DNA from 4 places in the Afipia sp. GAS231 genome. Region 3 is predicted to be linked to each of the others. Evidence: predicted binding sites of a transcription regulator. Region 3 holds the regulator's gene; each other region holds the start of a gene.
What was found. The regulator LexA, encoded in region 3, represses DNA repair genes until DNA is damaged. The targets are predictions, from matches to a motif close to TGTTCNNNNTGTGTTCNG.
Positions count from the first base shown of each region.

Region 1: the regulator LexA is predicted to act here: its motif matches at 3,426-3,443, upstream of BLS26_RS15355 (helicase-related protein).
Region 2: the regulator LexA is predicted to act here: its motif matches at 1,334-1,351, upstream of BLS26_RS29970 (putative DNA modification/repair radical SAM protein).
Region 4: the regulator LexA is predicted to act here: its motif matches at 3,790-3,807, upstream of uvrA (excinuclease ABC subunit UvrA).

Region 1 covers NZ_LT629703.1:3,244,462-3,249,883, reverse strand. The annotation lists gene BLS26_RS35745 (hypothetical protein) at 1-296, opposite strand, end outside; gene BLS26_RS15370 (hypothetical protein) at 527-1,264, opposite strand; gene rpmB (50S ribosomal protein L28) at 1,429-1,758, opposite strand; gene BLS26_RS15360 (DUF3108 domain-containing protein) at 2,230-3,012, shown strand; gene BLS26_RS15355 (helicase-related protein) at 3,636-5,422, shown strand, end outside.
Region 2 covers NZ_LT629703.1:6,376,479-6,381,900, forward strand. The annotation lists gene BLS26_RS29970 (putative DNA modification/repair radical SAM protein) at 15-1,253, opposite strand; gene BLS26_RS29975 (ImuA family protein) at 1,415-2,278, shown strand; gene BLS26_RS29980 (DNA polymerase Y family protein) at 2,226-4,040, shown strand; gene BLS26_RS29985 (error-prone DNA polymerase) at 4,037-5,422, shown strand, end outside.
Region 3 covers NZ_LT629703.1:268,700-274,121, reverse strand. The annotation lists partial or broken gene BLS26_RS01225 (ComEC/Rec2 family competence protein) at 1-1,101, shown strand, start outside; gene BLS26_RS01220 (hypothetical protein) at 1,215-1,442, opposite strand; gene BLS26_RS01215 (hypothetical protein) at 1,511-1,933, opposite strand; gene lexA (transcriptional repressor LexA) at 2,168-2,875, opposite strand; gene glp (gephyrin-like molybdotransferase Glp) at 3,079-4,290, opposite strand; gene BLS26_RS01200 (HAD-IA family hydrolase) at 4,310-4,942, opposite strand; gene BLS26_RS01195 (hypothetical protein) at 5,075-5,413, shown strand.
Region 4 covers NZ_LT629703.1:148,738-154,159, reverse strand. The annotation lists gene BLS26_RS00665 (hypothetical protein) at 1-618, opposite strand, end outside; gene uvrA (excinuclease ABC subunit UvrA) at 727-3,711, opposite strand; gene BLS26_RS00655 (outer membrane protein) at 4,023-4,820, opposite strand; gene BLS26_RS00650 (outer membrane protein) at 5,032-5,422, opposite strand, start outside.

The DNA.
Region 1 (5,422 bases), 3.0 Mb from region 3:
CCGTCAGGCTCAGCAGTGTGTATTGAAAACCTGAAAAATGGTCTTTGCAATGAGGGTGCGGGAAGGGTCTTGTCGCTGCGGACAAACCGTCTCAACGAGTGCCCAAGCTTAAATTGAAGGATCAATGGCACACCTCGACCGCCAAAGCCGACGTCGAAGGCGACCTGCTTTTCCTGAAGTAGGCTCGGCATAAAAGGTACGGTGCGAACTCCAACGCTAGATAATAGCGCCTCAACGTCTCGAGTTATGCCGTAGCCATAAGAAAACTCCGATAGCCTTTCGTGCAGATCTATCATTTGTCTTCCAGGTGGCTGGTTTATTCGACTGATGCAATTCTTTGAAGTCAAAATGTCGACTAGGCAATGCAACTGCTAAATACCGATGGTGATCGACCTGGAGGCCGATTACGCTGCTTTTGCAATTGATAGGTAGGCAAGCAACGCATTCGACCGCTCCAAGCCATCAAATGTATGCAGCCGGGTCCGGCTTTTTTCCACCGCCGCTAGCTTTAGTCGCCCCACATTACTTATGTCCCCGCCGGCCCCTGCGCGATGTCCACCACATGGCGATCCTGTCCGACCGTAATGATGATCGTGTAGCTCTTCTTCGCGCCGTCCTGCTCGGTCGGTGGCGCGATGTGCAACTGACCGCCGTACCATTCTCCTGGCATCAGCATGTTGTCCTTGATGACCGATTGCTCAAGCATCGCCATGTTGCGTTGTCCGGTCTCGACGGTTGACGCGATTACGGCGTCGTTTTGATACGCCGCGTTGTTCTGCGCGATCGCTGCCGCGGTCGGGCTGTAGAAAGTGCCGCTGCGGCCGCTTGGTGTCGTGTAACTGCCGTAGCCGGCGCGTGAAGCGCTGTAGGAGTTCGCGGCGACGGAAACGCCTGCCAGCACTGCGCGTGCGATCTGCCGATTCTTTTCTTCCTGTTGCAACATTTCAAAGGTGACGACCTGCATCCCGTAATCGGAAGCGCCGACGTGCTGGGTGGCTTCCACCTGCGAGACCACAAAGTCCGTCGGTTGCTTTCCGATGTTGTTGATGCCGACGACAAACACCGGTCGTCCGTTCGCTTGCAATTGACGCGAAGCCGGGCGGACCAGCACGAGCGAATTTTTCTGGCGTGAGACAAGCGCGGGCTGTCCGTCCCGCATCATCGCCTGTTGCTGTGGATTGGTTGTTCGAAACGAAATGGTTTCGTTGGTCGAGACGCAGCCGCCCAGCGCGGCGCAAAGCACCACGATTCCCAGATTACGCATGTTAGGAGCCTCCCCAGACCCGGTGGCATACAAGCTCAACCGCAGGACGTGAGCAAGGCTGAATGCACGAGCCTTAAGTCGTAGGGCCCTCCAAACAAAAACGGCCGGGTCTTTCGACCCAGCCGCTTCAAAACTCTAATCCGCTCTCGCGGTGCAGCTAAGCCTTAGCTCGCCTTCTTAACGTCCTTGATCTCTTTCTTCACGAACACCGGCTTGCCGACCTTCTTCTCGATCGCGCGCTTCAGGTCGAGCGCACGGGGCGAGAGGTTGGCGGCACGGGCCTTCTGCAGGAAGGCATCGAGGCCGCCATTGTGGTCGACGCTCTTCAGCGCGTTGGTCGAAACCCGCAGGCGCACGTTGCGGCCGAGCGCGTCCGAGATGAGGGTGACGTTGACCAGGTTCGGCAGGAACCGGCGCTTGGTCTTGATGTTCGAGTGGCTCACCTTGTGGCCCACCTGGGGGCCCTTGGCGGTCAATTCGCACTTACGGGACATCGCAAAATCCTCTTCCATCCCCGCCTTCGGGCAGCGCATCATGCGCCGCGCAGGGGTCCAAAATCGCGTCCATTTGCAGGAACCGCGGACGTATAGGGCGAGAGGCCCGAACCGTCAAGGTTTGGACGTCCAAGAAAAGCGCGGAACAGGCGGCCGATCAGCGGTTCCGGCGGCTGATTTGGACGCATTTTGGGGCGCGGCGCGCGGCGCCTGGCGACGAAAACGCCCTGTTTTCCGTACCATATAAACGGCGCATTCCCCGCCGCATCATGGGGACATATCCCCCGCTGGCCCGAAGCGGCCGGCTTTTCGCGAAATTCGCGTTGTTTGCCGGATATTTTTGCTTAGATGACCTTGCAGTTCAGCCAACCGCCTTGCAGCCAAATTTGGAATCCCGCTTTCGTGACCCGATCCACCGCCATTGCGCCCCGTCTGGGGCTGTTTTTCGGCCTTTGCGCCGGGGTTTGGCTCGTGGCCGCGCCCGGGAGCGCGTCCGCGCAGGGGCGGGTGGATGCCCGTTATGAGGCCACGCTGTCCGGCATCGCGGTCGGCAAGGGCACCTGGACCATCGAAATCGGCGACGACGTGTTTTCGGCTTCCGCGCAAGGCGGCAGCGCCGGGCTGCTGAAGGCGTTTTCCGGCGGCTCCGGTTCCGGCGCCAGCCAGGGCCGGGTCGTCAACGGCGCGCTGGTCTCGTCCGCCTATGTCGCCACCACCACCACCCAAAAGAAGTCCGAGACCATCCGGCTCAACCTCGCCAATGGCGGGGTGAAGGACTTTTCGATCGATCCGGTGCCGCCGGTCGATCCCGACCGCATCGTCGTCACCGACGCGCAGCGCAAAAACGTGCTCGATCCCATGACCGGCTCGATGATCCGCGTGCCCGGCACCGGCGAAGTGCTGACGCCCGACGCCTGCCGCACCGGCACCGGCGTGTTCGACGGCCGCCTGCGCTACGACCTCAAGCTCGATTACAAGCGGATGGAAACCGTGAAGGCCGAGAACGGCTATCACGGCCCCGCCGTGGTCTGCGCGATCTATTTCACGCCGGTGGCGGGCTATATCCCCGATCGCCCGGTGATCAAGTGGCTCGCCACCCAGCGCAACATGGAAGTCGTCTTCGTTCCCGTCGCCGGCACCCGCATCCTGGTGCCGTTCCGCATGGTGATCCCGACGCCGCTCGGCCCCGCGATGCTGGAAGCGACCACGTTCGTGACCACCGCGGCGCCGCCGAAGGTGGCGCGGACGCAGTAGGGTAATAGTTTCTCGTCATGGCCGGGCTTGACCCGGCCATCCACGTCTTTGGTTCAGCAGCGAAGAAAGACGTGGATGCCCGGGACAAGCCCGGGCATGACGGAGCAATAAGAGCGAGTCATTCCGGGGCGATGCGAAGCATCGAACCCGGAATCTCGAGATTCCCCGGGGGTGCAATTGCACCCCTGAGGTTCGCTTCGCGCCCCGGAATGACGAACCCACTGGAATCCGCCTTGACTCTTCACCGCTTCTGATTCGACTCCGACGCCGCTTTGTTCTTAACGTTTCCGCCGAAAAACCTGTTCTTGTGGAGGCCCCTCAAACTTGATCTAGTGCCCTCCCGATCGCAGCCACGCGAGATGTTGCGGAGAACGAAGCCGGTTTACGTAGGAGTCTGCGATTCGGACGCGATTCGTTCCAGACTCGTTCCAGAGCTTAAGCGCGACCGCATCACCGTCGCAGAATGAAACAGAATCGGCTGAAATGACGCCGAGGCACAGAGGTTTTTCCGTCATTGCGAGCGAAGCGAAGCAATCCATCTTGCCACACGAAGAAAGACTGGATTGCTTCGTCGCTTCGCTCCTCGCAATGACGAACTGAGCAGCAAGAAACACCCGTAAAATATGACTTTCTCTCATTCCCCGTTCGCCCACGAGCGCGCTCCCGGCGCAGGCGTCACCGCGGTGCTTGGGCCGACCAATACCGGCAAGACGCATCTGGCGATCGAGCGGATGCTGGCGCATTCCTCCGGCGTGATCGGCCTGCCGCTGCGGCTGCTCGCGCGCGAGGTCTACAACAAGATCGTGGATCGCGCGGGTGCCGAGAGCGTCGCGCTGATCACCGGCGAAGAGAAGATCAAGCCGAAAAATCCGCGCTACTGGGTCTCCACCGTCGAGGCGATGCCGCGCGACATCGACGTGTCGTTTCTCGCCGTCGACGAAATCCAGATCGCGGCCGATCTCGAACGCGGGCATGTTTTCACCGATCGCATCCTGCACCGCCGCGGCCGCGACGAGACGCTGCTGTTGGGCGCTGCGACCATGCGTCCCATCATCGAGCGGCTGCTGCCGGGCGCCTCCATCGTCACAAGGCCGCGGCTGTCGCAGCTCGAATTCGCCGGCGACCGCAAGATCACGCGGCAGCCGCGCCGCACCGCGATCGTCGCGTTCTCGGCCGACGAGGTCTATGCGATCGCGGAACTGATCCGGCGGCAGCATGGCGGGGCCGCCGTGGTGCTGGGCTCGCTGTCGCCGCGCACACGGAATGCGCAGGTCGCGATGTTCCAGAACGGCGACGTCGATTACCTTGTTGCGACCGATGCCGTTGGAATGGGGCTCAACCTCGACGTCGATCACGTCGCCTTTGCGTCCGATCGCAAATACGACGGTTACCAGTTCCGCCGGCTGACACCGTCCGAATTCGCGCAGATCGCCGGCCGCGCCGGCCGCGCCACCCGCAACGGCACCTTTGGCACCACCGGCCGCTGCGCGCCGTTCGAGCCGGAGCTGGTCAATGCGCTGCAGAACCACACCTTCGACAGCGTCAAAATGCTGCAATGGCGCAATTCCAAGCTGGATTTTGCTTCCCTGGGCTCGCTGCAGGTCTCCCTGGCGGTGTCGCCGAGCCACGAGGTTCTGACCCGCGCGCCGATTGCCGAGGATTTGCGCGTGCTCGACCACGCCGCCCGCGACGGCGATGTCCGCGACATGGCCCATGGGGCCAAAGCCGTGGAACGGCTGTGGGACGCCTGCCAGATCCCGGATTACCGGCGGCTGGCGCCGGCCGCCCATGCCGAACTCGTGACCACGCTGTACGGTTTTCTGATGAAAAAGGGCCGGATTCCCGATGAATGGTTCCGCGCCCAGGTCGACCAGGCCGATAACGCCAATGGCGATATCGACACGCTGTCGGGCCGGATCGCGCAAATCCGCACCTGGACCTTCGTCGCCAACCGGCCGGACTGGCTTTCCGACCCCGATCACTGGCAAGGGATTACGCGCGAGGTCGAAAATAAATTGTCCGATGCGCTGCATGAACGGCTAACGGAGCGTTTCGTTGACCGCCGTACCAGTGTATTGATGCGCCGCCTGCGGGAGAACAGTGTTTTGAATACGGAAATTGGCAAGACCGGCGAAGTGATCGTGGAAGGCCATGCGATCGGCCGCCTCGACGGATTCACCTTTGCGCCGGATGCAGCAGAGGCAGGCTCAGATGCCAAGGCGCTGCAGGCGGCGGCGCAACAGGTGCTGGCCGGCGAGATCGACGCGCGCGCCGAAAAGCTCGCCGCAGCCCCCGACGATCAGTTCGTGCTGACCTCCGACGGCACCATCCGCTGGACCGGCGATGCGGTGGCGAAACTCGTCGCCGCCGACGACGCGCTGCATCCGCGGCTGCGCATCATCGCCGACGA
Region 2 (5,422 bases), 1.5 Mb from region 3:
CCCCGGAATGACAATCAAAATCCAAATCCCATCTGCACCGCCTTCGGCTTGAACCGCGCTGCCAGCGCTTCGCCATCGAGTAGATGTCCTGGCGGCCGGTGATTACCGAGAACGATGAACGGCAGCGCCTTGTTCTTGGGAATGTTGAGCCGCGCCAGATCTTCGACGCGAATATTCGTCAGCCGGCGCGTGGCGATGATGCGTTCGACGGCTTTGGTGCCGAAGCCCGGCACGCGCAGCAGCTCTTCGCGGCTGGCGGTGGCGACGTCGAGCGGGAAACGTTCGCGATGCCGCAACGCCCAGGCGAGTTTCGGATCGATGTCGAGCGGCAGCATGCCGGCGCGCTCTTCGACGATCTCGCCGGCGTCGAAACCGTAGAACCGCATCAGCCAGTCGGCCTGATAGAGCCGGTGCTCGCGGATCAGCGGCGGTGCGGCTAGCGGCAACGCGCGGCTGGCATCGGGGATCGGGCTGAATGCCGAATAGTACACCCGCTTGAGCCGGTAGGAGCCGTAGAGATTGGCGCTGGTGTCCAGAATGGTTTTGTCGTTGGCGGCGTCCGCACCGATGATCATCTGCGTGCTCTGGCCGGCCGGCGCAAAGCGTGGTGGCTTGGCCTTGGTCGCAGTCCTGCTGTTATCCTTGGCTTCGTCGAGTTTCAGCCGCAACCGGCCCATGGTGCGGCGGATCGCGCGGAGGTCTTTCTCCGGCGCCAGTCTGGCCAGACTGGTTTCCTCGGGCACTTCGATGTTGATGGAAAGACGGTCGGCATATTTGCCGGCCTCCGTGATCAGCGCGTCGTCGGCCTCCGGAATGGTCTTGAGATGGATGTAGCCGCGGAAGTGATGTTCTTCGCGCAGTTTTCGCGCGACACCCACCACCTGCTCCATGGTGTAGTCGGCGCTGCGAATGATGCCGGAGGAGAGAAACAAGCCTTCGATGTAATTGCGGCGGTAGAAATCGATCGTCAGCTTCACCACCTCGTCGACGGTGAAGCGGGCACGCGGCACGTTGCTGGAGGCGCGGTTGACGCAATACAAGCAATCGTAATTGCAGGCATTGGTGAGCAGCACTTTCAATAGCGAGATGCAGCGGCCGTCCGGCGCGTAGGAATGGCAGATGCCCATGCCGGGCGCGGTCGAGCCGAGGCCTTTGCCGTCGCTGGAATCCCGCTGCTCGGTGCCGCTGGAGGCGCAGGAGGCGTCGTATTTGGCGGCATCCGCCAGGATTTCCAGCTTGCGCTGCACGTCCATCCCTGAATCCCTTTGATTCCGCTCATGAATCGCTCAGGCATCAATCCCGATTGACTCCCGGCGTCCTGTTAGCTTTATATTAGAACATATCATGAACAAATGAGCCAGCCGCGGGTTCATTCGAAAGAACCTGAAGGCCCAAATTCCCAGAGGAGCGGGGCATGAGCACCGCACACACCAGCACGCTTGCGCGCTTGCGCGGCAGCATCGAGCGCATCGAAACATCGGGCGATGCGCATGCGCATCACAAGGTCGCGCTCGGTCACGCCGGCGCCGACGCGACACTGCAAGGCGGTCTCGCCATGGCTGCGGTGCATGAGGTGTTTTCGGAAGGCCACCAGAGCGCGGCGGCCACCGGCTTCATCGCCGGCCTCGCCGGGCGGCTGACGCCGCGCCGGCCGCTGGTCTGGGTGCGGCAGGATTTTTCAGAACTGGAATCCGGCGCGTTGTCGATGAGTGGGCTTTGCGAGCTCGGCCTCGATCCGCGCCTGCTGGTGACCGTGCGTGCTGCCGACGCCGATGCCGCGCTACGCACCGCCGCCGACGCGCTGGCCTGCGACGCGCTCGGCGCGGTGGTGCTGGAAGTCTGGGGCGAGGCGCGGCAGCTCGATCTCGTTGCCAGCCGCAAACTCACACTGGCCGCGCAAGCCTCCGGCGTCACCGCCTTGCTGCTGCGGGTGGCGGCCACACCGCAACCTTCGACCGCGGAAACACGATGGATCGTGCGCGCGGCGCATTCGCCGCCGGGATCACCCTCAATGCCTGCGGCGCCTTGGAGTGCCTGGGGCGCGCCGGTGTTCGACGCGCAGCTGGTTCGTAACCGTCATGGCCCGGTCGGGCGGTGGATCATGGAATGGAAATGTGATGAGTGCCTTTTCAGCGAACCGGCAAGAGAACCATCAAGAGAACCGTCAAGAGAACCGTCGAGAGAACCGTCGACGTATCCTCAGCCTGTGGCTGCCACGCCTGCCCATCGACCGCATCAAGCGGCAGTTTACGCTCACGGTTTCAAGCGTAGCGCATGAGAACTCTAACGGCACGGGCAGTCGGCTCCCTCTCCCGCTTGCGGGGGAGGGCTGGGGTGGGGGTGCCGCCGCGGGTCACACCGTTCAATCGAATGGCCAAAACTCTTACGACACGAACGGTGCGCTCCCTCCCCCCTTGCGGGGGAGGGCGGGGGAGAGGGGTAAGCCACAACCACCGTCTTCGCCGCCACCCCCCTCCCTAACCTCGAGAGCGAGCTCCGCTCGCCTCGGACCCCGCAAGGGGGGAGGGAACGCGACTGCCAGCGACGTTCCCAGCGACGCGCCCATCGTCGTCATCTCCAAGCAAAACAATGCGCTGGTGATTTACGCGCTCGATGATCTCGCCGAGCGCTCCGGCCTTTCGATTGGCCTGCCGCTCGCCAATGCCCGCGCGATCTGCCCGGAATTGACGGTGTTCGATGCCGACGAGGCCGCCGACGCCAAGACGCTCAATGACATAGCCGACTGGTGCGACCGCTTCACGCCGCTGGTGGCGCTCGATCCGCCGCATGGGCTGTTCCTCGATATCACCGGCTGCGCCCATCTGTTCGGCGGCGAGGCTGCGCTGCTGCAGGCCGTCACCAGTGCGCTGACACAACGTGGCTTTGCCGTCAGCGCGGCGATCGCCTCGACCTCCGTCTGCGCCCGCACCCTGACGCGGCATGTGTCGGGAAAAATCATCGTCGACGGCGAGGAGGCCAAGGCCGTCGCGCCGCTGCCGGTATCTGCGCTCGGTGCGGCAGAGGTCATCGCGAGTGGCCTGCGTCGCGCCGGTTTAAAAACCATCGGCGATGTCGCGTCGCGCGCGCGCCACGAGATCGCGGCAAGATTCGGCGCCGGTTTCACCGCGCACCTGGAGCATGCGCTGGGGCAGGGCGACGCGCCGATCAGTCCGCGCAAACCGCTGCCGGATTACATCGTCGAGAAACGCTTTCCCGAACCGGTCGCCACCGAAAACGTGATCGCGATGAACTTGTCCGCGCTCGCAGCCATGCTGGTCGCGGCGATGGACAAACAGGGCAAGGGCGCGCGACGGCTGGAAGCGAGTTTTTTCCGCACCGACGGCGCGGTGCGCACGATTGCCGTCGATACCGGGCGCCCGGCGACGAAGCGTGAGGTGATCGACCGGCTGTTTCGCGAGCGGCTCGAGGCGCTCAACGATCCCCTCGATCCCGGCTTCGGTTTCGACCTCATTCGCCTGTCCGCAAGCCGCACCGAAATCATGGTGCAGCAGCAGCGCGACCTCGATGCGTCCGTGCATGACAATGACGAACTCGCCGCTTTGATCGACCGCATCGCCGCGCGCATCGGGGGCAAACGCGTCGTCGTGCATCTGCCGCAGGACACCCATATTCCGGAACATGCGGCATTGGCGGTGCCCGCACAGCATCATCTGGCGACAGCGGTTCAGGCGGCGTGGCCCGATCGCGTCGCAAGCGAGCCGCCGCTGCGGCCGTTGCGGCTGTTCGAAAGGCCCGAGCCGATCAATGTGCCGTTTGCGACCATACCCGACGGACCGCCGCATCAATTCACCTGGCGCCGCGTCACCCACACGGTGGCGCGGGTGGAGGGACCCGAACGCATCGCCATGGAATGGTGGAAGCAGAGCGGCCGCGCGTTGACGCGGGATTATTTCCGTATCGAGGATGAAGCGGGCTTGCGTTTCTGGATCTTTCGCGACGGGCTCTATGAAAGCGAACTTAGGGACAAAGAGGGCGAACCGGTCGAGGCCAAATGGTTCGTGCACGGGCTGTTCGCATGAACGGGCCTTTGCACATCCCCTATGCCGAGATCGGCATCACCACCAATTTCTCGTTCCTGCGCGGCGGTTCCGATCCGCGCGCCTATGTGCACGAGGCGAGCCGGCTCGGCATTGCCGCGATCGGCATTGCCGATCACAACACGTTGTCTGGGGTGGTGCGTGCTTACAAGGAACTCGACAATCCCGAGGTCACCCACAAGCCAAAGCTTCTGATCGGCGCGCGGATCGTCTTCATCGACGGCACGCCGGATATTTTTGTTTATCCGCGCGACCGCGCCGCGTACGGCCGGCTATGCCAGTTGCTGACCCGCGGCAAGCGCGGCGATGACATCAAGAAAATCGAAAAGGGCGAATGCCATCTGAGGTTCGATGATCTCCTGGAGTTTGCCGATGGCCAGCTTCTGGTGCTGACGCTGCCGCATCGCTTCGAGATGGCGGACGTGTTGAAAGTGCTGGAGCGCTTGAAAGCGAGCCGCGCCGACGGGGTGTGGCTCGCCGCCAGCCTGCTCTATCGCGGCGACGACAGGCGCCGGCTGGCGCGGCTGCATCATATCGCCACCAAAGCCGGGGTGCGGCTGCTGGCCACCAACGAGGTGCTGTACCACCATCCCGCGCGCCGCCCGCTGCAGGATATTTTGACCTGTATCCGCGAGAAGACCACCATCGACGCGATCGGAAAGCGGCTGGAGGCCAATGCCGAGCGCCATCTCAAGCCGGCCCATGAAATGGCGCGGCTGTTTCGCGAGCTCCCCGAGGCGATCGCGGAAACCATGCGCTTTGCCGGCCGCATTTCTTTCTCGATGGACCAGCTCAAATACCAGTATCCGGACGAGCCGGTACCGAAGGGCAAGACCGCGCAGGGGCATCTGGAGGATCTGACCTGGGCCGGCGTCGACAAATATTTCGGCGGCGATATCAGCGCGACCTTGCGCGCGACCTTGCGCAAGGAACTCGCGCTGATCGCCGAGCTCAAATACGCGCATTATTTTCTCACCGTGCACGACATCGTCCGCTATGCGCGGAGCGTCAACATCCTCTGCCAGGGCAGGGGCTCCGCGGCCAACTCTGCCGTCTGCTACGTGCTCGGCATCACCTCGGTCGACCCGACCAAGGTCGATCTGCTGTTCGAGCGATTCATTTCCAAGGAGCGGCTGGAGCCGCCCGACATCGACGTCGATTTCGAGCATTCGCGCCGCGAGGAGGTGATGCAGTATGTCTACCGCCGCTACGGCCGCCACCGCGCCGCGATCATTGCGACCGTCATCCACTACCGGCCGCGCTCGGCGATCCGCGATGTCGGCAAGGCGCTGGGACTGACGGAGGATGTCACCGCCGCGCTCGCCGATACCGTGTGGGGAAGCTGGGGCAAGGGCCTCAACGAG
Region 3 (5,422 bases):
GAGGCTTTGGTACATCCGAGCTTTCAGATGTCGTTTGCGGCGACGCTGGGTTTGGTCGCGCTGGTGCAGATCGGCATGCCGCGTTTGTTCGCCACCGCAGAACATTCCGCGACCGCGCGCGTCGCGCTGTGGGGCGGCCGTGAAATCATGGTGCTGCTGTTGGCCTCGCTGGTGGCGGGGCTCGCGACCACGCCGTACGCGGCGTTTCACTTTCATCGGGTGACGCCCTATGGGGTGCTGGCCAATCTCGCGGCGATGCCGGTGGTCTCGGCGGTGGTGATGCCGGCGGGCCTGCTCGGTCTGGTCGCCATGCCGTTCGGCTTCGACGGCTTCTTCTGGTGGCTGATGGGGCTCGGCATCGACTGGATGATCTCGGTGACGCAGTGGGTTGCGGGCTTGCCCGGGGCAGTCGGCCGGGTGCCGGCGTTCGGCATCGGTCCACTGATTGCCGCCAGTGCCGGCATCATCCTGCTCGGCCTGTTGCGCACGCCGCTGCGCTGGTCCGGCGTGGCGCTGCTGCTGGTCGCGACAGTGTGGGCGGCGCGGCTGCCTCAGCCGGATATCCTGGTGTCCGCCGATGGCCGCCATGTCGGCGTACGCGGCCAGGACGGGCGGCTGCATCTGATGCAGGCCGCCAAAGGCTCCAAGGATGCCTTCCTGGTCCGGGAGTGGCTGGCGGGGGATGCCGATGTGCGAACCGCCGACGACGCCACACTCGGTGAGGGCGTCTCCTGCGACGACAACGGCTGCGTGACCGCATCGTCTAATGGCGCCCTGGTCGCATGGGCGCAGCGGCCCGAGGCGCTGGCGGATGATTGCGAGCGCACGGCGCTGATCGTGACGATGCGGCAGCCGCCTGGTGGCTGCGCCGCGTCGGTGATCGACACCGAGCGCCTGCGCCGGCAGGGCGCGCTGGCGCTGCGGCGCGGCCGCGACGGATTTGTCGTCGACGCCGTCAAACCTGGAGGGATCGACCGTCCTTGGTCAAAGGCGATCGCCGAGGACGGCGAAACCGACAGCGCCGTGCTGGCGCCGCGCAAGCCGTCGCCGCGCGCCGTCGATGCGACGCCGTCGGACGCTGACCTGCAGGCGGAGGAGTGAGGTGCGCCATAGCGTTTTCGAGCGAAGTGGACGCCGGTTCGCGTAGAGAAAACGCGTCAAAACAAAAAAGTAGAGCCCGGTTCTGATTCAATCAGAACCGAAAAGGCTCTGCGTCAATGCTCGCTCGGCGCGGAGCTGGTCGGTAGCTCAAAAGCGCCGAGATGAAACTCTTCCGGCGCATCCGGCTCCGAGGGCAGGTAGACCAGCGTGAAGGCGGCTTCCGGATACTGCCGCCAGATCGCGAGATCGTCGGCGCTCACCGTCAGCCAGCCGAACCTGAACATGTAGCGGCCAGGCTCGGTGACGCGTCCGGCGCGTTGCCATGTAACCTTGTTGACCACCGCTCGCTCCCCAATTCGTCGGTGTCACTCCGCCGGCTGTGGCCGGCGAAGTGTTTCATCCGCAGGACTCAGCCGATGAAAAATGAGGTCGTCGCCGTCGGCGCAACGGCCGCAGGCGCGCGTTCCACGGCCGGCGTAAGCACCGGCAGTTGCAGCACGGTGACGTGCTGGCCTTCGCACAACTGGGTCACCAGCACGCGGCTTCCGTCCGGAAATTCGATCGCATCGTGGTGACGATCGGGCGTCTCAGGCTCGATATGGTTGAAAACGCCGACCCGCCAGTCGAGCGTCCGCGTCCAGATCCAGCGGTTGTCATATTTGACCTCTCGCGCGAACGCGAGCTCGGTGCCGGGAAGCATGCAGACCGCGACGGCAAGTTCGTTTTCGGATGCAAAGCCGCGGGTCGACGTACCGCGGAAGGTGGTGGTGATCAGCGTCTCTCCGACTTTGGCGGGGCGCGATGCCACGGCGTGCAGACTATAGTCACACATCGGATGGCTCCCTCGATTGAGATAGCTGACCCGTGTCTCTCGGAGGCACAGGCCTCTATCAGAGTGGACATTGGCGCGGAGCCTCGTCCGCCTTCGGGGCAATTCTGCGGCTCCACGCCGGTGCCTTCCATCACAAACGCGCTAACGCGTCTTGGTTCCAAAGGCGCAACAAAAAACCCCGGCCGACGGCCGGGGCATTGGTCGATGTCGGGGCCGGCGCCTGACGGGCGCCGATCAATACTTTCGGTACAGCCCGATCAGCTTGCCCTGAATCCGGACCCGGTTCGGCGGCAGGATGCGGACCTCGTAGGAGGCATTGGCGGGCTCGAGCGCGATCGAGGCGCCGCGGCGGCGGAAGCGCTTCAGGGTGGCTTCCTCCTCGTCGATCAGGGCCACCACGATATCGCCGGTGTCGGCGGTCTCGTTGCGCTGGATCAGAGCCATGTCGCCGTCGAGAATGCCGGCGTCCACCATCGAGTCGCCGCGCACTTCGAGCGCGTAATGTTCGCCGCTTCCGAGCATGTCGGGCGGCACGCTGATGGTGTGGCTGCGGGTCTGCAGCGCCTCGATCGGCGTACCGGCGGCGATCCGGCCCATCACGGGGACGGAGACCGGGCGGTTGCTGTCATCCTCGGCGGCGGCGCTGGCGGTGCGGACCTTGCCCAACGTGCCCTCGATGACACTCGGCGTGAAGCCGCGGCGGCCATTGCCGTTACCGCTGCCGGCCAGTTCGGGAAGCTTGATGACCTCGATGGCGCGGGCGCGGTTGGGCAGGCGGCGGATGAAGCCGCGCTCTTCCAGCGCGGTGATGAGGCGGTGGATGCCGGATTTCGAACGCAGGTCGAGCGCGTCCTTCATCTCGTCGAACGAGGGCGGTACCCCGGCCTCCTTCAGCCGTTCATTGATGAAACGCAGAAGTTCGTACTGTTTGCGCGTAAGCATCGCGAGCATTCCCCCGGTTGGCGGCGTTCGTCCGGTTTCGAGACTTCAGGTCTGGATTCCCGGGAGTTCAAAAAACTCCCCAGGTAGACACTAATTCTCGAAACAAATCATGAACGGACACTATATGTTCGATATGTGTTCCGCAACCACTTAATTTGGGGTGAACGTGGGCCGGGTTTTGGCAGCAGGTGTCGCGCAGGGCTTCACCCCGGCAGCCGAAGGACCTCGCAAGGCGCGCCCTTCTGAGCCGCCGGCGCAAACGGCGGACGTATCAGAAGTGCCCGTGCCGCAGCGAGATTTCCAAGCAGCGACGAGTCCTGATGATTGACCGGTACCGCCGTCAGCGTGCCGTCGGCATGCTCCTCGAGGCGGGCGCGCAGATAGTCTTCGCGCTGGTCGTTGGCGCTAAGATCTCGGCCGAGCAGCGCGGGCTCCCTGACGTGATGGATGTTTTTGCGGCCCGAAAGCGCGCGAATCAACGGCACCAGAAACAGGAAACCGCAGACATAGGACGAGACCGGATTGCCGGGCAGGCCGATCACCCGCATCGCCCCTAACCGTCCATGCATCATCGGCTTGCCGGGCCGCATCGCGATCCGCCAGAACGCCATGGCGACGTCCTCGGCCTCCAGCGACTGCTTGACGAGGTCGTGGTCGCCGACGGACGCCCCGCCGGTGGTGATCAGGATGTCGGCGCCGGTATCGCGGGCGCGGCGGATGCCTTCGGTGGTGGCGGCGACCGTGTCGGCGGCAATGCCGAGATCGACGGTCTCGGCGCCCTCGGCCCGCGCCAGCGCGCGCAGCGCATAGCCGTTGGAATAGACGATCTGCCCGGGGCCGGGGATGTTGCCCGGCATGACAAGCTCGTCGCCGGTGGCGAGCACGGCGACCTTGGGACGGCGGCGCACGGCAAGCTCCGGATAGTTCATGCCGGCGGCGAGCGACAGATCGCGGTCGGTGAGGCGGCTGCCACCCGAAAGCAAGACGTCGCCCTCGCGGAAATCGACCCCGGCGGGGCGGATATGGCGCCCGGTGACCGCGGCCTCGGTGATGCCGATGTGATCGCCCTGGACCGTCGTGTCTTCCTGGATGATGACGGCATCGGCGCCATCGGGGATGACACCGCCGGTGAAAATCCGCACCGCTTCGCCCGCGCCGACCTTGCGCTCGAACGGGCGGCCGGCGGCGACCTCGCCGATCACCTTCAGCCGCGCGGTGAGGTTAGAGGCGTCGGCGGCGCGTACCGCGTAGCCGTCCATTGCCGACATCGCCTGCGGCGGCTGCGTGCGGCGGGCGGCGACGTCGTGCGCCAGCACGCGATGCCAGGCGGTATCGAGCGCGACCATTTCCTCGGGCAGCGGGTCGGCGCCCGCGAGAATGGCGGCAAGCGCGTCGGCAACCGGCATCAAGGCCACGGGCAAATCCTCTCAGATTTCAAAGCTGGATCCCAAGTGCGGTGAGTGCCTTTGCCACGTCATCCGTCGATGTCACGTGGACAGCAGCCAGGCCGCGCGAGCGCGCGCCCTCGATGTTGGCGGCGACGTCGTCGAAGAACAGGATTCGCGACGCCGGCACGCCGATCGCCTTTACCACATGATCATAGGCTCTAGCGTCGGGTTTTCTCAAGCCGATGGTCGAGGACAGGAATATTTCGCTGAAATGGCTGAGCACGTCGGCATAGGCGCGCGAGAAATGCGCGACATGGGCCGGATTGGTGTTGGAGAAGGCGTAGAGCGGCAGCCGTTTCCCGGCCGTTGCCAACAAAGGCGCAATGCCGGGCATTTCGCCGGCGAAGATCGCGTTCCAGCCTTCGAGAAACTGCTCGTCCGAGATGCCGATGCCGAGCGAGCTGCGCAGGTTCTGGAAGAACGCGGCGTCGTCGATCCTGCCGACCTCGTGGTGCTTGAAGCTGTCGTCGACGACGAAGCGGCTGGCGAGCTCGGCCGGCGTGCAGCCGGCGTGGCCTGCCCAGCTTGCCATAACCTTGCCGAAATCGATGTCGAGCACGACGCGCCCGATGTCGAACAGCAGCAGCACGTCGGCGGAGTTGGGGGCGACGGAGTTCATGGTTTTCGTTTACAAAACTGTATCGCTCCGGGCAACGCCGGGGTGGCGTCAAGGGGCTCCCTCGCGCAATCCGACACTTAAGCCGGCGCGCGAGCTGTGCTAAGCGTTACCGAACGTCTTGGGAGTGGTCGTATGCGCATCTTCAGCCGAATTGTTGCCCCCGTCGCCTTGATCGCGTTGGCGATCGCCATGAATGCCCCCGCTGCGGCCCAGCAGAAGCCCATGCAAAAATACGGCGAAGAGGACAAGGCCAAAACGCCATCGGAAATTGCGGCCGAGAAGGAAGCCGAGAGGGCCTATCAGCGGTCGCTGGGTAATATTCCGGCCCAGCAGAGCACCGATCCCTGGGGAACGGTGCGCAGCGACAACGCCGCGCCGAAAGCCGCTAAAGCCGCGCCGGCAAAGCCGAAAGCCAAGACGTCCGACACCAAGCCGGCCGATACCAAGACCGGTACCGCAGCCGCCAGATAAAAATAGCGG
Region 4 (5,422 bases), 120 kb from region 3:
CGCCAACTTGTCGAAATGAACGATTGCAGCGAAAAGGAACGGCAAGCCTACCGCAGCGTAGATCATGTTTCCGGCAACAGTCGGGTAGAAACGCATTTCTTTGGGATGATCGGCTGCGAGAGCATCCAGGCGCAGGTCGTACAGATATAGTACCAGCCAGAAGACGACGATGGTTGAGACCGCCATTCCCAAGGTCTTGATCAATCGTTGTCGAGAAACAACTTCTGCCGGTGCGGTCGCAAGGCCCGCGAGAGACGCTCTTACAACTTTAAACCGAAGAGCTGCGATGATTCCGACGATCATTATTATGGCGGCGTAAAAGAAAGTGACGGCCAGTACAGGATGTCGATCAAAAAGCAGCCCGAGCAGATACAGCAATCCGGCAGCCAACGCGCCGGACACCGGTAGAGCAAGTTTGGAGGATTGATCGTAATGTTCGTCTGCGGCTCTAATCCGGACCTCGGCAGCGGCATCGGTCGCGCGATAGCCCTGGAAAGCAGGACCGAACGGGTAGTAGACCATGCTTCCGATGAGATCGACGCCCCATCGGCCTTTTGTGGCCGATGGCGTGGCTTCCTGATCTTGTCCGGTCTCGGCTTGTATCGCTTGTGCACTCATCAACAGGACTTAGCAGCTATAGGTTGCGGAATTTATGCACTTCTCGCGTTTTTTTGATGCAGTGATTTCACCGATCGTTAATCCAGACCCGCCTGCACATTCGTGCAGCTACTCCGCCGCCTCGCTGGTCCCACTCCGCTTCTTCCTCGGCGCATCCGCCCGCGCCAGCACCGGCGCCAAGAACTTCCCGGTATAGCTCCGCGGCGCCTTGACGATGTCCTCCGGCGGGCCCCAGGCGACGATTTCGCCGCCGCCGTCGCCGCCTTCGGGGCCGAGGTCGATCACCCAGTCGGCGGTCTTGATGACTTCGAGGTTGTGCTCGATCACCACCACCGTGTTGCCCTGCGACACCAGCTCGTGCAGCACTTCCAATAGTTTCGCGACGTCGTGGAAATGCAGGCCGGTGGTCGGCTCGTCGAGGATGTAGAGCGTGCGGCCCGTGGCGCGCTTGGACAGCTCCTTCGCTAGCTTGACGCGCTGGGCTTCGCCGCCGGACAAGGTCGTGGCCTGCTGGCCGACATGGATGTAGTCGAGGCCGACGCGGTGCAGCGTCTTGAAGGTTTCGCGGACGCGCGGCACCGCCTTGAAGAATTCGGCGGCTTCCTCGACGGTCATGTCGAGCACGTCGGCGATGCTCTTGCCCTTGAACAGGACTTCCAGCGTTTCGCGATTGTAGCGCTTGCCCTTGCAGGCGTCGCAGGTGACGTAGACGTCGGGCAAAAAGTGCATCTCGATCTTGATGACGCCGTCGCCCTGGCAGGCCTCGCAGCGGCCGCCCTTGACGTTGAACGAGAACCGCCCGGGCTCGTAGCCGCGCGCCTTGGCTTCGGGCAGGCCGGCGAACCATTCGCGGATCGGCGTGAACGCGCCGGTATAGGTCGCGGGATTCGAGCGCGGGGTGCGGCCGATCGGCGACTGGTCGATGTCGATGATCTTGTCGATATGCTCCAGGCCCTCGATGCGGTCGTGGGGTGCTGCGCCCTCGCTGGCGTTGTTGAGCTTTCGCGCGATCGCCTTGTAGAGCGTGTCGATCAACAGCGTCGACTTGCCGCCGCCGGAGACGCCGGTGACGGCCGTGAACAGCCCCAGCGGAATTTCCGCCGAGACGTTTTTCAGATTGTTGCCGCGGGCGTTGATCACCTTGATGGTGCGGCGATGGTTCGGCGGCTTGCGTTCGGGGATCGGCACCGACAATTCGCCGGTGAGATACTTGCCGGTCAGCGATTTCGGATTGGCCATGATCTCGGCGGGCGTGCCTTGCGCGACGATATGGCCGCCATGCATGCCGGCGCCGGGGCCGATATCGAGCACGAAATCGGCGAGGCGAATGGCGTCCTCGTCATGCTCGACCACGATCACGGTATTGCCGAGATCACGCAGCCGCTTGAGCGTCTCCAGCAGCCGCGCATTGTCGCGCTGATGCAGGCCGATCGAGGGCTCGTCCAGCACGTAGAGCACGCCGGTCAGACCGGAGCCGATCTGCGAGGCGAGGCGAATGCGCTGGCTTTCGCCGCCCGACAACGTGCCGGAGGCGCGCGCCAGGGTCAGGTAGTTGAGGCCGACGTCGAGCAGGAACGACAGCCGCTCGCGGATCTCCTTCAGCACCCGCACTGCGATCTCGTTCTGCTGTGCGGTCAGCGCCGCCGGCACGCTCTCGAACCATTCGCCGGCGCGCTTGACCGAAAGTTCGGAGATTTCGCCGATGTGCTTGCCGCCGATCTTGACGCACAAAGCCTCGGGCTTGAGGCGATAGCCGTTGCAGCCGGCGCAGGGAACGTCGGAGAAATACTTTGCCAGCTCCTCGCGCGCCCACTCGCTCTCGGTCTCGCGAAAACGGCGCTCGAGGTTCGTGACGACGCCCTCGAACGGCTTTTTGGTGTCGTAGGAACGCACCCCGTCCTCATAGGAGAACTTGATCTCGTCGTCGCCGGAGCCGTGCAGCAGGGCGGCCTGCGTCTTCTTCGGAAGATCCTTCCACTTGGTGTCGAGCGTGAACTTGTAGAATTTGCCCAGCGCCGTCAGGGTCTGGATGTAATAGGGCGAGGACGATTTTGCCCACGGCGCGATCGCGCCCTTGCGCAGCGTCATCTCCTTGTCGGGAATGACGAGGTCCTCGTCGATATGCTGCTCGACGCCGAGGCCGCCGCACGCCGGGCAGGCGCCATAGGGGTTGTTGAAAGAAAAGAGTCTCGGCTCGATCTCTGGAATCGTGAAGCCGGACACCGGGCAGGCGAACTTTTCCGAAAACAGAATCCGTTCCGGCCCACTCTTGTCGTGGATCTTGGCGGTCTTCTTGTCGGACTTTTTCTCCTCCGCCGCACCCGCCGGCGCGTCGGCGTATTCGATCACCGCGAGGCCTTCGGCCAGCTTCAGTGCGGTCTCAAAGCTTTCCGCGAGGCGCTGGCCGATGTCCGGCCGCACCACGATGCGGTCGACCACGACGTCGATGTCGTGCGGGAATTTCTTGTCCAGCGCCGGCGCTTCCGCGAGCTCGTAGAAGGTGCCGTCGATCTTGACGCGCTGAAAACCCTTCTTGAGGTATTCGGCGAGCTCCTTCTTGTATTCGCCCTTGCGGCCGCGCGCGACCGGCGCCAGCAGATAGAGCCGCGTGCCCTCGGGCAGCGCCAGCACGCGGTCGACCATCTGCGAGACCAACTGGCTTTCGATCGGCCGGCCCGTCGCGGGCGAGTAGGGCACGCCGACGCGGGCCCACAGCAGTCGCATGTAGTCGTAGATCTCAGTGACGGTGCCGACGGTGGAGCGCGGATTCTTCGACGTCGTCTTCTGCTCGATCGAAATCGCCGGCGACAGCCCGTCGATCTGGTCGACGTCGGGCTTCTGCATCATCTCCAGGAACTGGCGGGCATAGGCCGACAGCGACTCGACATAGCGGCGCTGGCCTTCGGCGTAGATGGTGTCGAACGCCAGCGAGGATTTGCCGGAGCCGGACAGGCCGGTGAACACCGCGAGCTTGTCGCGGGGAATCTCGACGTCGATGTTCTTGAGATTGTGCTCGCGCGCGCCGCGGATCGTGATCGCGCGCGAGGCGGAGCCGGCGTTCTGTTGGCGCTTCGCCCTCAAGATTTCATCCATAGCGGCATTTCCACGCGCGTGAGACGCACGACGTTGGGCGTACCGCCGGGGTGGTCCGGGGCGCCGATGAGCGAAAGCTGGAACGTAGGAAGAACGGGACAGGATTTCCAGTGCCGCCGCAGACTCATCAACGGATTGTTTTGACCCATAGCGCTTTCAAGCGAGGTGGGAACCGGTTCGCGTGAAGAAAACGCGTCAAAAAAAGAAGCTCTTCTCGTTTGGCAGCAGCGGTCAGCAGGCGGCGGTTCCCCCAACAAACAAAAAGGCCGGCGCAAGGCCGGCCTTAGGTTTCTCGCAGGGAGAAGCGAAGCTCAGTATTTCGCGATCACCGGGCCGCCCCAGCGGTAGTTCAAGCGGACGGTCGCCATGTCGACGTCCTGGTGAATATTGTCGGCGCGCGAAACCGCGATGGCGGTGGCCGCGAAGGCAATGTTGTGATTGCCCATGAACAGGTGGTTGTATTCGGCGGCCACCGACCAGTTCGGCGCAAAGCCGACTTCGATGCCGGCGCCGATGGTGCCGCCCCAACGGGTGTCGCTGGCGGAATTGAACTCGGTACCTGCGTTGCCGAAGGCGTTGTTTACCGTGAAGACGTTGCTGTATCGGTTGTGGGTGACGGCGGCGCCGCCCTTCGCATACAGCAGGACGCTGCTCCAGGCGTAACCGACCTGGCCGGTGAAAAGGCCGATGCCATCGATCTTGGTCCGGTTGTTGAACGGAATGAGTGCGGTTGCGCTCGCGCTCGATCCCTTCAGGTCGGCCCAGTCGCCCTGGGCTTCGACGCCGAACACCCAGTTGGCCGATTGCCAGCGGTAGCCGATCTGACCACCGGCCAAACCGCCGGTTGCGTCATGGCAGCCTTCGCGCGGGACCGGCACAAGGGCGATGCCGTTATTGGCGGTCAGATCCCAGCAGTTGTGGCTCGATCCGCCGCCGCCGTTGAGGCCGATATAGAAGCCGCTCCAGTCATAGATCGCGGCCACCATCGGCGTCGGCGCCTTGGTATAGGGGCGGGCGGCGAGATCCGCCGCGGAAACCGGTGACGTCAGCAGCATCGCGCCAAGACCCGAAGCAACAAGACCGGCAGCGGCAACCAGAAACTTCTTCATCGAACACTTCCCCAGTAGCATCTTCTGTTTCGGAATCCCCGATGCATTCAGAGGTAGCAAACTTGGCGGCCGATGGCTGTGACGCCCAAGCCACAGCCTGACAGAATGTCGCACCCCGGGCGTCGGCGTACCCAAAAGCGAAAGGCCGGCGCGAGGCCGGCCTTTCGGTATTCCAATGGCTGAAACGAAGCTCCGTACCCCTGCGCAAAGCTCAGTACTTGGCGATCACAGGGCCGCCGAACTTGTAGCTGAGGCGGGCGGTGACCATGTCGACGTCCTGACGGATGGTCTCGTTGCGCGAAAGCACTCCGGTGGTCGCGGAGACGAAGGTCAGGTTGCGGCTGCCCATGAACCCATGCACGTAGTCGACGCCCACAACGACATTCGGCGTAATACCGAAATCGAGGCCGGCTCCAACCGCGCCGCCCCAGCGGGTTTCGCTGGCATTATCGAACACGGTGCCGAGGCCGGTGAAGGTGCCTTGGTACTTGTCGTTGACCACCATGCCGCCGCCCTTCACGTAGAACAGCACGTTGTTCCAGGCGTAGCCGACCTGACCGGTGAACACGCCGATCGCGTCGATCTTGGTGTTGTTGGTGGCG